Regions from separate parts of the Lactococcus lactis genome, predicted to be linked through region 3. Evidence: predicted binding sites of a transcription regulator. Region 3 holds the regulator's gene; each other region holds the start of a gene.
What was found. The regulator Rex, encoded in region 3, represses fermentation and respiration genes when NADH is low (regulators of the CRP and FNR family bind a similar motif). The targets are predictions, from matches to a motif close to TTGTGAANTANTTCACAA.
Positions count from the first base shown of each region.

Region 1 (3,314 bases), 1.1 Mb from region 3:
TGAACACATTTCCATTTTTATTTGAAAAAATTATTATACGATATAGCTAGTAGTAAAATCATATAAAAAATGTCCTTCATAAGTGACAAAGCCATATTTAATCATATTTTATAATAAGTTGTTTATGACTTAGTTGAATTAACCCGTGCTCTCTCTAAAACAAAGGACTACTATCGTCCCTAAAAAATATTCTGTTCTCTTTATCTTATATTTCTAAGTCAAATTACTAAAAAATAATATATTTATTACAAATTTAATAATGTAGAAAAATCAAATTCAGTCAAAAAAACCTTATACATCGTCCGCTCATATTTCACAACTCTTCTTATCTTCATCTAGGTAATATTTTAAAAAGGTAGCATTCGCATAAAATAGATTCTTATATTCATTTTTTTTTTAGTCCCTCTCAAATGTCTTTTAAAGGAGAAATTTCAAATATCCTAAGAACAATTAATGAAGGAATTACTAGAGTACACTCTTTTGCTGTATAATAGTTCAAATCAATAAAGCTTATACCAGATTATTCGTAAATTAGACAAAATTTTTTTGTAAGACAAGCATTCTTCTGGCGCAATCAGGAATTCAATGTGCCAATTCGTTAAAGTCAAATTTTCTTTCTTTCAATATTCTGTAAGCAATGATTGATTTCCAACAACCAGATAAACTTTTTTAATAGCATCCAATCTATAAAATTGAAAATACTTGTTGAACTTATATACTTAAGTATGTTATATCAAAGCAAATTGAAAAATAAAAAAACGTCCATCATAAATGACAAACGTTTATTTAATCATGTTTTAAAAGTTGATTAAGCTTTGTTTGCTGAACCGAATACGTCGATACGTTCTTCAACAGACGCAGTAATTGCATCGAAACCAGGTTTCAAGAATTTACGTGGGTCGAAAAGTTTTTTCTTCATGTATTCTGCTTCATTAGCATCAAATTCATTAACGAATTTACGAGTAGCAGCTGCGAAAGCAAGTTGGCATTCAGTATTAACGTTAACTTTAGCTACACCATTAGCGATAGCTTCTCTGATTTGATCATCAGGGATACCAGAACCACCGTGAAGTACGATTGGCACATTGTGTCCCATAGCTTCAACAAGTGCTCTGTTCAATTTTTCAAGGTGATCGATGTGAAGACCTTTCCAGTTTTCTGGGTAAGGACCGTGAATGTTACCGATACCTGCTGCAAGGAAGTCAACACCAAGTTTAGCCATTGCAACTGCATCATCGATAGGAGCAAGTTCACCTTCACCAACGATACCGTCTTCTTCACCACCAATTGAACCAACTTCACATTCAACTGAGATGCCTTTAGCATGAGCTTTAGCGATTACTTCTTCAGCAAGTTTAAGGTTTTCTTCGATTGGAAGATGTGAACCGTCAAACATCAATGATGAGTAACCAACTTCGATACATTCCAAAGCATCATCAAAATGACCGTGGTCAAGGTGAATAGCAACTGGAACTGTGATTCCCATTGATTCTACAAGAGTTTCAATGAGGAGTTTACACATTTTGTAACCACCCATGTATTTAGCCGCACCCATAGAAGTTTGGATCAATACTGGAGTCTTTTTAGCTTCTGCTGCACGCAAGATAGCTTGAGTCCATTCAAGGTTGTTTGTGTTGAAACCACCGATAGCGTATCCGTTATCACGAGCGGCTTGTACGAATTTTTCTGCTGAAACGATTGCCATTTCAAAATTCCTCCGAATATTTTATTACTTACCTAGTATAGCATTTTGTGAAGTATTTTTCTAGTCCAAGCTCGCAAAAATACAAAGTAACCGCTTTATTAAGCCATTCTTAAAGAAAGATAAAAAAAGATTAATAGTTTAATAACTATTAATCTTAGCATATCCCGAGGACCGGTTTCGAACCGGTACGAAGGTTACCCCTCGCAGGATTTTAAGTCCTGTGCGTCTGCCAGTTCCGCCACCCCGGGTATTATACAAAAACTCCCACTGGGGAGAATTATCAAGCGAACGACGAGATTCGAACTCGCGACCCCAACCATGGCAAGGTTGTGTTCTACCCCTGAACTACGTTCGCACTTAAACTTTGTGTCTTACGACAATGCCGACTACATGATTCGAACACGCGACCCTCTGATTACAAATCAGATGCTCTACCAACTGAGCTAAGTCGGCTAATACCTAGTATGCGGATGAAGGGACTTGAACCCCCACGCCGTTAAGCGCTAGATCCTAAATCTAGTGCGTCTGCCAATTCCGCCACATCCGCTAGGATTATGACCCGTGCTGGGCTCGAACCAGCGACCCTTTGATTAAAAGTCAAATGCTCTACCAACTGAGCTAACGAGTCATTAGTATTTCTACTAACGGTTCTGACGGGAATCGAACCCGCGATCTTCGCCGTGACAGGGCGACGTGATAACCGCTACACTACAGAACCTTTATTCACTTAATGGCTGAAACAACCAATGGGAGTTAACGGGATCGAACCGCTGACCCTCTGCTTGTAAGGCAGATGCTCTCCCAGCTGAGCTAAACTCCCAAAACTTGGCCACTCGCCTATCTCCCAGGGGGCAACCCCCAAGTACTTCCGCCGTAGATGGACTTAACTTCTGTGTTCGACATGGGAACAGGTGTATCTCCATCGCAATGATGACCAAATCATTAAATGTTACCTTGAACATTCAAAACTAAATAACAATTCTTCTAACTTTTAAACCATAAGCATATTATATTTGACTCTTTTGGTAAAGTCCTCGAGCGATTAGTACTGGTCCGCTCCAAGTCTCGCAACTCTTCCACTTCCAGCCTATCTACCAGATCATCTCTCTGGGCTCTTAATTCTTACGAATGGGTAATCTCATCTTGAGGTGGGCTTCGCACTTAGATGCTTTCAGCGCTTATCCCTTCCCTACATAGCTATCCAGCCGTGCTCCTGGCGGAACAACTGGTACACCAGCGGTAAGTCCATCCCGGTCCTCTCGTACTAAGGACAGATCCTCTCAAATTACCTACGCCCGCGACGGATAGGGACCGAACTGTCTCACGACGTTCTGAACCCAGCTCGCGTGCCGCTTTAATGGGCGAACAGCCCAACCCTTGGGACCGACTACAGCCCCAGGATGCGACGAGCCGACATCGAGGTGCCAAACCTCCCCGTCGATGTGAACTCTTGGGGGAGATAAGCCTGTTATCCCCAGGGTAGCTTTTATCCGTTGAGCGATGGCCCTTCCATGCGGTACCACCGGATCACTAAGTCCTAGTTTCCTACCTGCTCGAGTTGTAGCTCTCGCAGTCAAGCTGGCTTTTACCTTTACACTCTACGATTGAT
Region 1 covers NZ_CP118969.1:2,133,578-2,136,891, forward strand. The annotation lists gene PYW37_RS10770 (class II fructose-bisphosphate aldolase) at 809-1,705, opposite strand; tRNA gene PYW37_RS10775 (tRNA-Leu) at 1,868-1,953, opposite strand; tRNA gene PYW37_RS10780 (tRNA-Gly) at 1,989-2,060, opposite strand; tRNA gene PYW37_RS10785 (tRNA-Thr) at 2,086-2,158, opposite strand; tRNA gene PYW37_RS10790 (tRNA-Leu) at 2,171-2,252, opposite strand; tRNA gene PYW37_RS10795 (tRNA-Lys) at 2,261-2,333, opposite strand; tRNA gene PYW37_RS10800 (tRNA-Asp) at 2,351-2,423, opposite strand; tRNA gene PYW37_RS10805 (tRNA-Val) at 2,453-2,525, opposite strand; rRNA gene rrf (5S ribosomal RNA) at 2,529-2,644, opposite strand; rRNA gene PYW37_RS10815 (23S ribosomal RNA) at 2,728-3,314, opposite strand, start outside.
Region 1: the regulator Rex is predicted to act here: its motif matches at 1,751-1,768, upstream of PYW37_RS10770 (class II fructose-bisphosphate aldolase).

Region 2 (3,314 bases), 600 kb from region 3:
AAGAAAGCAAATAGATTTACATTTGATTCACGAATTGATTATGGGCTAATTTTACCAGCCTTTATGTTAATATTGATTGGTCTTTACGCACTTTATGTTGCAGTAAGTCATGACCACCCCACACAAGCAACGAATCTAGTTGTTCAACAAGGAACTTGGGTTATTGTCGGACTCTTTGTTGCTTTAATTGTCATGCATATGGATTCAAGGTTTTTATGGAATTTAACACCATTTTTTTACCTATTAGGTCTTATATTAATGGTTCTACCGATCTTTTTCTACGATAAAGCAACCTATGCTTCAACAGGTGCAAAAAACTGGCTCGCTTTTGGAGGACGAAATCTTTTTCAACCGTCGGAGTTTATGAAACTTTCCTATATTTTATTTTCGGCTAGGATTGTGGTTACCTTCCAAAATAATCTAAAAAAACGAGTACTCAAAGATGATTTCCGCTTAATCGGACTTCTGATACTTGAAACAATCCCAGTTGCCATTTTATCAGTCTTTCAAAAAGACTTCGGAACTTTCTTGGTCTTTGCAGCTATCTTTGCTGGAATTATTTTAGTTGCTGGTATTTCTTGGAAAATACTTGCGCCAGCTTTTCTTTTCGTAGCAGCAGTAGCTGTAGGAATTGTTGCTCTAGTTGCTTCACCAGAAGGACAAAAATTTCTTGAAAGTACCAGTTTTGCTCAGTATCAGGTCAATCGTTTTATCGCATGGTTACATCCTTTTGAATATTCTCAGACTTTCAGTCTTCAACAAGCACGCTCATTGATTTCAGTTGGTGTTGGTGGTCTTTGGGGTAAAGGAATTGGTGTAGCTAATGTCAATGTTCCCGTTCGAGAATCAGATATGATTTTCACTGTCATTGCTGAAGATTTCGGATTTGTTGGATCAGCCTTTTTGATTTTCCTTTACTTTATGCTGATTTATCGAATGATTCGAGTAACTTTCAAATCAAATAATCAGTTTTATACCTATATTTCAACGGGTATTATTATGATGATTCTCTTCCATGTCTTTGAAAATATTGGAGCAGCGATTGGTGTTGTTCCTTTAACAGGTATTCCCCTACCCTTCATTTCTCAAGGGGGATCGGCCTTAATGGCAAATATCATCGGCTTAGGGCTCGTTTTATCAATGAAATATAATCAATTACCAGAATTTGTCAAGGAACAAAGACAAATTCCAGTTAAGGGTGATAGTCGAAAAAATCGTCGAAGAAATAGACATTAACAATTAATAAGAATACAAAAAGTAAAAGTTACTGACAGAAAATTCAGTAGCTTTTTTATTACGATAAAATATTTAAAAGTCTATATATACCAAGGAAGAAAACGCTTTAAATTTTTGTAAATTATTAGAAATAATGATAGAATAAACTCGTGAGAGAAATCTCAAATACTAAATTTAATTGATTGCCTGAAACGACAACCATCCTATATAGAGGAGGCGTTTTTATGCGCGCAGCACGTTTTTACGACCGCGGGGACATCCGCGTTGATGAAATTAATGAACCAATAGTAAAAGCTGGCCAAGTTGGCATTGATGTGGCTTGGTGTGGAATTTGTGGAACAGATCTTCATGAATTTTTAGATGGCCCAATTTTTTGTCCGTCAGCAGAACATCCTAATCCAATTACTGGAGAAGTACCACCAGTCACTCTTGGACATGAAATGTCTGGGGTTGTAAATTTTATAGGTGAAGGAGTAAGCGGACTTAAAGTAGGTGACCATGTCGTTGTCGAACCTTATATCGTTCCCGAAGGGACTGATACAAGTGAAACTGGACATTATAACCTCTCAGAAGGCTCAAACTTTATTGGTTTGGGCGGAAATGGTGGAGGTTTGGCTGAAAAAAATTCTGTTGATGAACGTTGGGTTCACAAAATTCCTGATAACTTACCATTGGATGAAGCTGCTCTAATTGAGCCACTATCAGTCGGCTATCACGCTGTTGAACGAGCAAATTTAAGTGAAAAGAGTACGGTATTAGTTGTTGGTGCTGAACCAATTGGACTATTAACTGCTGCCGTTGCAAAAGCGCAAGGACATACTGTTATCATCAGTGAACCTAGTGGACTTCGTCGTAAAAAAGCACAAGAAGCACAAGTTGCTGATTATTTCTTCAATCCAATTGAAGATGACATTCAAGCTAAAGTTCATGAAATTAATGAAAAAGGAGTGGACGCAGCCTTTGAATGTACCTCTGTCCAACCGGGATTTGACGCTTGTCTAGATGCGATTCGTATGGGTGGAACAGTTGTCATTGTTGCAATTTGGGGCAAGCCTGCTAGTGTTGATATGGCAAAATTAGTAATCAAAGAAGCTAACCTTTTAGGAACGATTGCTTATAATAACACTCATCCAAAAACAATTGATTTAGTATCAACAGGTAAAATAAAATTGGACCAATTCATCACAGCTAAAATCGGTTTGGATGATTTGATTGATAAAGGATTCGATACGCTGATTCATCATAATGAAACAGCTGTTAAAATTTTAGTTTCACCCACTGGTAAAGGTTTATAAAATAATTAAATAAAGGAGAAATAAGATGTCTAAAATTGCAGCAGTTACTGGAGCAGGTCAAGGAATAGGTTTTGCAATCGCAAAACGTCTCTATAATGATGGTTTTAAAGTAGCTATTATTGATTACAACGAAGAAACAGCTCAAAAAGCAGCAAAAGAACTTGGAGAAAACTCATTTGCGGTTAAAGCTGATGTTTCCGACCGTGAACAAGTTATTTCAGCTTTGAATGCTGTTGTCGACAAATTTGGTGATTTAAATGTTGTAGTTAATAATGCCGGAATTGCCCCAACAACACCAATTGAAACAATTACACCTGAACAATTTCATCAAGTCTATAATATTAATGTTGGTGGAGTTTTATGGGGGACACAAACAGCAACAGCACTTTTTAGAAAATTAGGTCATGGAGGTAAAATTATCAACGCAACCTCACAAGCTGGAGTTGTTGGAAATCCAAATCTAATGCTCTATTCTTCTTCAAAATTTGCTGTTCGTGGGATGACTCAAATTGCTGCTCGTGATTTAGCAGAAGAAGGAATCACAGTTAATGCTTATGCACCAGGGATTGTAAAAACACCAATGATGTTTGATATTGCGCATCAAGTTGGTAAAAATGCCGGTAAAGATGATGAATGGGGAATGCAAACTTTCGCAAAAGATATTGCCATGAAACGTTTATCTGAGCCTGAAGATGTGGCAAATGTTGTTTCATTCTTAGCTGGCCCTGATTCAAACTATATTACCGGTCAAACAATTATTGTTGATGGAGGAATGCAATTCCA
Region 2 covers NZ_CP118969.1:1,654,338-1,657,651, reverse strand. The annotation lists gene PYW37_RS08245 (FtsW/RodA/SpoVE family cell cycle protein) at 1-1,236, shown strand, start outside; gene PYW37_RS08240 (2,3-butanediol dehydrogenase) at 1,461-2,531, shown strand; gene PYW37_RS08235 ((S)-acetoin forming diacetyl reductase) at 2,557-3,314, shown strand, end outside.
Region 2: the regulator Rex is predicted to act here: its motif matches at 1,384-1,401, upstream of PYW37_RS08240 (2,3-butanediol dehydrogenase).

Region 3 (3,314 bases):
ATAGCTTGGATGCAAGCACGAAAGGGTAAGGTAACTTACTCAATGACTTCACGAATGGGGCCAAACTCTTATGATTGTAGCTCGTCAGTATTCTTTGCCATGATTGCTGGTGGATTTCTGTCGGTTGGCTCAATGGGTAATACTGAAACTTTGTTTGGAATGTCAGGAACTAAACTCAAAGAAATCAGTCGTGGAGAGGTGCAACGTGGCGATATCTTCATTTCAGGTACTCCAGGAGGTTCGGCTGGTTCGGATGGACATACGGGTATTTTCTTAAGTAACGGTTCATTCATTCACTGCTCTTACACTCACAACGGAATTGCGGTTGATACGAATGATGCATACATGAGCACTCGCTTGCCACATCACTTTTATCGAATCGTTGGCTCAGGTTCAGCAAATACTGACAGCAAACCTCAAATGGTTACATTAAACGTTGATGGAAAATTTGGTAATGCGACTGCTAAAAGACTCCAAGAATACTTTGATACCGCTGGTAAAGATGGAGTAATCAGTCACCAGTACAAACAAACCTTTAATCAAAATATCTATGCTGCTCAGTTTGATTCATCGCTGACAGGTTCAAACGTGGTTAAAGCATTGCAAAGATTCCTAGGAATTGGCCAAGACGGACTGTTTGGCCAAGGTACAATTAAAGCACTACAAAAGCACCTTGGAACGACGCAAGACGGAACTATCAGCCCAGTTTCTGATTCTGTGAGAGAATTACAACGTCGATTGAATGCGAATAAACTATAAAAATTATGCCTGACTTCGGTCAGGCTTTTTTTGTTTGTTGTAAATTTACAACAATACTATCAGAAACATAATGATATGTTGTAATTTTGTTGTACGAGTTTTTTATTTCTATATTTTTTAGTTGTTTTAAAAATAGGAAAAACGGCTATGTTAAGCCGTTTTTATTTTATATTTTTTCTATTATTGTTTATTATCGTTCATGAAAAATAGTAGTGTTTGCAGCTCCTTAGTTAAGTCAATTGATTGAACAACCACATCTGAAGGGACTTTCAAACGAATTGGGGCAAAGTTTAGGAAACCTTTGATACCAGCTTTGACTAGAGTGTCAACAACTTCTTGGGCATTTTCTTTGCGAACAGAGAGAATTGCTGTTTTGATATCCGATTTTTTAACATTTTTTTCTAAATCAGAAATATTATAAATTGGAATTCCATCATCTGTTTGTGTTCCAACTAAGGGATTGCCAGAAATATCATAGGCTTGCGTGATTCTCATTTTGTTTCTATCTTGGAATTGATAATGAAGTAATGCACGACCGAGATTTCCGACACCAATCAGAGCGATATGCGTTTCTTGGTCTTGGCCAAGAAGTTCTCCAAAGAAATCACGGAGCACTTTCGTTTCATAGCCGTATCCACGTCGGCCTAATTCGCCAAATAAAGAGAAATCTCGGCGAATTGTGGCAGCATCTACTCCAATTTTTTCTGAAATAAGTTGTGAGTTTGTGCGTGTCACATTTTCTTCGACAAGACTTTTGAACAGTCGATAGTACTGTGGCAGTCGTTTAGCAGTTGCTTTAGGCAAGCTTTTGCTTGGTTTATGATCAGTCATTGTTATACCTCAAAAATTTAATTCGATTTTATTAAAACTAATTAATATTTAGTTTCTTTGTGATAATTTTATCAAAAATTTGTGAAATTATCAAACAAAAGGAATGGAATATTCACGCAAAATGAGAAATTTATTACAATTCTAAAAAAATATTTATTTTACCCTTTTAATTAAGGCGCTTTCATGTTAGAATAGAAATATGAAAAAATAGATAGGGAGAAAATATGATTAAAATTTATCTTAGTGGTTCATGTTCATCTTGTAGAAAAGCTAAAAAATGGTTACGTAAACATCACATTGAATTTGAAGAAATTAATTTATCAAAAGATTTTATGGAAAAAGATGATTTAATCAAAATTTTATCCTTGACTGAAAACGGATTTGAGGATATAATTGCGACCCGAGGGAAAACATACGCATCTTTAAATTATAATTTCGATGAATTAGGACTAGAAAAAGCTTTTGAATTAATTCAGGAAAATCCACGTCTTCTAAAACGACCATTAATTTTTGACGAGGACTGTCTATTGATTGGTTTTAACGAGGATGGAATCAGAGCGTTTATTCCACCAGAAGTTAGGAGAATTGAGTTGCGTGAAAGATTAATTTTAGTCTAATATTAATTTTATTTTTAGCTTATCAGATTTGGTAAGCTTTTTAATTTTAAGAATTTGGAAGAACTACAAAAAACTTGCCTTAAATGCTATAATAGAAGGACTGCTTTTCTATCATATGAAAAGGAAAAACGAAGTATTAAAAATATGCTTTGAGATTTAACGAAGAGGATAAATATCATGATTTTACTGCAAGGGAATGGAATTGCACGCACTTTTGGTGGCGATGTTTTATTTGAAAATATCAATTTTAGTTTACAAGACCATTCAAGAATTGCCCTAGTTGGCCGAAATGGAGCTGGTAAGTCAACCTTGCTTAAAATTATTGCTGGAGTTGAAGAAGCGAGTCGCGGAACTGTATCCAAGACCAAAGATTTGACAATGAATTATTTAGCGCAAGATACTGGGCTGAATTCCTCAAGGACAATATTTGCCGAAATGCTCTCTGTTTTTGATTCGCTTCGCCAAATGGAAAAACAATTGCGCCAGATGGAATTGCGAATGGGAGAACTTGCTGGGGATGAATTGACAGCTTTGATGAAACGTTACGATGCTTTATCAGAAGAATTTCGGATGAAAAATGGATTTACTTATGAATCTGAAATTAAGTCTGTCTTAAATGGTTTTCGCTTTGATGAAACAATGTGGGAAAGAGAAATTTCAAGTTTATCGGGGGGACAAAAAACACGTTTGGCTCTTGCTAAGATGTTGCTTGAAAGACCACAACTTTTGATTTTGGATGAACCAACTAACCACTTAGATATTGAAACTTTGGCTTGGCTTGAAAATTACCTTAAAAATTACGAAGGTAGTTTATTAATTGTCAGTCATGACCGCTACTTTTTGGATAAAGTGGTTAATGAAGTCTTAGAATTATCTAGAGGAGAATTGACTCGTTTTTCTGGAAATTATTCTCGCTATGTTGAACAAAGAGAGCAAAAACTCTTGTTAGAACTCAAAAATTTTGAAAAACAACAAAAAGAAATTGCTAAATTAGAGGACTATGTTGCCAGAAATTTAGTTCGGGCTTCGACGACTAAAATGGCGCAATCGCGTCGTAAAAAGTTGGAGAAAATGGAGCGTTTAGACGCACCAACAAGTGATGATAAA
Region 3 covers NZ_CP118969.1:1,052,751-1,056,064, forward strand. The annotation lists gene PYW37_RS05390 (peptidoglycan amidohydrolase family protein) at 1-759, shown strand, start outside; gene PYW37_RS05395 (redox-sensing transcriptional repressor Rex) at 940-1,590, opposite strand; gene PYW37_RS05400 (Spx/MgsR family RNA polymerase-binding regulatory protein) at 1,815-2,207, shown strand; gene PYW37_RS05405 (ABC-F family ATP-binding cassette domain-containing protein) at 2,385-3,314, shown strand, end outside.

Region 4 (3,314 bases), 850 kb from region 3:
ACCCAAAGGTCATTGCTGATGAAACCCCTATATTGAAACGAGAATGAACAGGAGAAATATGGAAAGCTAAAATTTCTTCCTTATCAGGCATCCAATCCATTACAGTTCTTTGAAGCACCCAACGCCAACCCATTGAATTAGCAGAGTGAGCGATTAATTTTGGTACACCAGTTGTTCCAGAAGTATGAGTGAGATAAGCAATCTCATCACTGGCCAATTGCTGACTGTCAGCAATTTGAGTAGGTTTTTCCAAAGCAAATTTACTGACAGAAAGTTTTTTAGAATCTTCAAGATTCTTCATTTCATTTACAGTTTTGTCAGTAACTTGGTCATAAATGAGCCAAGGATTGCCTAAACGTCCAGCTAAAATATCCATTGTTTCGGCAGGAAGATGATAAGAAATCATTGCTGGAACAGCGCCTAGATAAGAAACAGCAACAGCTAAAAGATAGGTATCAAAAGCACTTGATTTAAAAATAATGACTTTATCCGATTTTTTGATTCCCAACTCAGATAAGAGACTTGCCTTATCAACAATTGCTTGATGAGTCTTTTGGTAAGTCGTTTCAAGAGCTAGTTCAGGGAAAGCTCCAACAGCCTCATCAAAGATAATTGGGCTATCAGGAAACTGTTCAGCTGATTTTTTAAAGTTTAGATACAAATTTAGGGGTTCGTGTTTGAATTTCAAAAAAAATCTCCTCAAGTTAATAAGTTTATTATATCACAAAGTATTCTTTAGACCAATAGTTAATGTAAATGTTTTCTTAAGTCGTAGAGAATAAAATACTCGGAAAAAAAGTCTAAAATCTGCTACAATTAAAGGGACACTAAGAGGATTCCAATCCTCTTTTATCAGGAAAAGAAGGGATAGATAGGAAAATGATTAAAAATTATGAACTATCCAACGAAAAAAAATTAATTTCAACCTCTGAAATGAAGAATTTCACCTATGTTCTCAATCCAACACGTGAAGAAATTGGGAATATTTCTGAATACTATGACTTCCCTTTTGACTATTTATCAGGAATTTTGGATGATTATGAAAATGCCCGTTTTGAAACAGATGATAATGATAATAATCTGATTCTCTTACAATATCCTGCACTTTCTAATTATGGAGAAGTTGCGACTTTTCCATATTCTTTGGTTTGGACTAAAAATGAATCGGTTATTTTAGCACTTAATCATGAGATTGATAATGGCTTAATTTTCGAGCGTGAATATGATTATAAACGCTACAAACATCAAGTTATTTTTCAAGTGATGTATCAAATGACACACACTTTCCATGATTATTTGAGAGATTTCCGAACAAGACGTCGCAGACTTGAACAGGGAATCAAAAATTCAACAAAGAACGACCAAATTGTTGATTTGATTGCCATTCAAGCAAGTTTAATTTATTTTGAAGATGCCTTGCACAATAATATGCAAGTACTTCAGGATTTTATTGATTACTTGAGAGAAGATGATGAAGACGGTTTTGCTGAAAAGATTTATGATATTTTTGTCGAAACAGACCAAGCTTATACAGAAACCAAGATTCAGCTCAAGTTACTAGAAAATCTCCGAGATTTGTTCTCAAACATTGTCTCTAATAACTTGAACATTGTCATGAAAATCATGACATCAGCTACTTTCGTTCTAGGGATTCCAGCAGTAATTGTTGGTTTTTACGGAATGAATGTTCCAATTCCTGGTCAAAATTTTAATTGGATGGTTTGGCTTATTTTAGTTCTAGGAATTTTATTATGTGTTTGGGTCACTTGGTGGTTACATAAAAAAGATATGTTATAAAATGGAGAAAAATCTCCATTTTTTTGCTCTTTGTGAAAAAATTAATTAGTGATTGTAGATTATGAAGTTAGCAATGTTTGTTAAAACTATTTTGTGAATTATTTATGAAAACGTTTTAAAAAAGTATAACAGATATTAAAATAATTGGAACTGTATTAGTAAAGAATCTGTAATTTCTCTTGAATTCTGTTTGCTATTCTCAAACTGTATGATATAATGAAGTTGTAATTTGAAACAGAAAGAACAAAGGAGATTTCAAAATGAAAACCGAAGTTACGGAAAATATCTTTGAACAAGCTTGGGATGGTTTTAAAGGAACCAACTGGCGTGATAAAGCAAGCGTTACTCGCTTTGTACAAGAAAACTACAAACCATATGATGGTGATGAAAGCTTTCTTGCTGGGCCAACAGAACGTACACTTAAAGTAAAGAAAATTATTGAAGATACAAAAGCTCACTATGAAGAAGTTGGTTTTCCCTTCGATACTGACCGCGTAACCTCTATTGATAAAATCCCTGCCGGATATATCGATGCTAATGATAAAGAACTTGAACTCATCTATGGGATGCAAAATAGCGAACTTTTCCGCTTAAACTTCATGCCAAAAGGTGGACTTCGTGTTGCTGAAAAGATTTTGACAGAACACGGTCTCTCAGTTGACCCAGGCTTGCATGATGTTTTGTCACAAACAATGACTTCTGTAAATGATGGAATCTTCCGTGCTTATACTTCAGCAATTCGTAAAGCACGTCATGCTCATACTGTAACAGGTTTGCCAGATGCCTACTCTCGTGGACGTATCATTGGTGTCTATGCACGTCTTGCCCTTTACGGTGCTGATTACCTTATGAAGGAAAAAGCAAAAGAATGGGATGCAATCACTGAAATTAACGAAGAAAACATTCGTCTTAAAGAAGAAATTAATATGCAATACCAAGCTTTGCAAGAAGTTATAAACTTTGGTGCTTTATATGGTCTTGATGTTTCACGTCCAGCTATGAACGTAAAAGAAGCAATCCAATGGGTTAACATCGCTTATATGGCAGTATGTCGTGTCATTAATGGAGCTGCAACTTCACTTGGACGTGTTCCAATCGTGCTTGATATCTTTGCAGAACGTGACCTTGCTCGTGGAACATTTACTGAACAAGAAATTCAAGAATTTGTTGATGATTTCGTTTTGAAACTCCGTACAATGAAATTTGCTCGTGCAGCTGCTTATGATGAACTTTATTCTGGCGACCCAACATTCATCACAACATCTATGGCTGGTATGGGTAATGACGGACGTCACCGTGTCACTAAAATGGACTACCGTTTCTTGAACACACTTGATACAATCGGAAATGCTCCAGAACCAAACTTGACAGTCCTTTGGGATTCTAAACTTCCTTACTCATTCAAACGTTATTCAATGTCTATGAGCCACAAGCATTCTTCTATTCAATATGAAGGTGTTGAAACAATGGCTAAAGATGGATATGGCGAAATGTCATGTATCTCTTGTTGTGTCTCA
Region 4 covers NZ_CP118969.1:1,906,310-1,909,623, reverse strand. The annotation lists gene PYW37_RS09400 (class I adenylate-forming enzyme family protein) at 1-688, opposite strand, end outside; gene PYW37_RS09395 (magnesium transporter CorA family protein) at 880-1,797, shown strand; gene pflB (formate C-acetyltransferase) at 2,058-3,314, shown strand, end outside.
Region 4: the regulator Rex is predicted to act here: its motif matches at 1,889-1,906, upstream of pflB (formate C-acetyltransferase).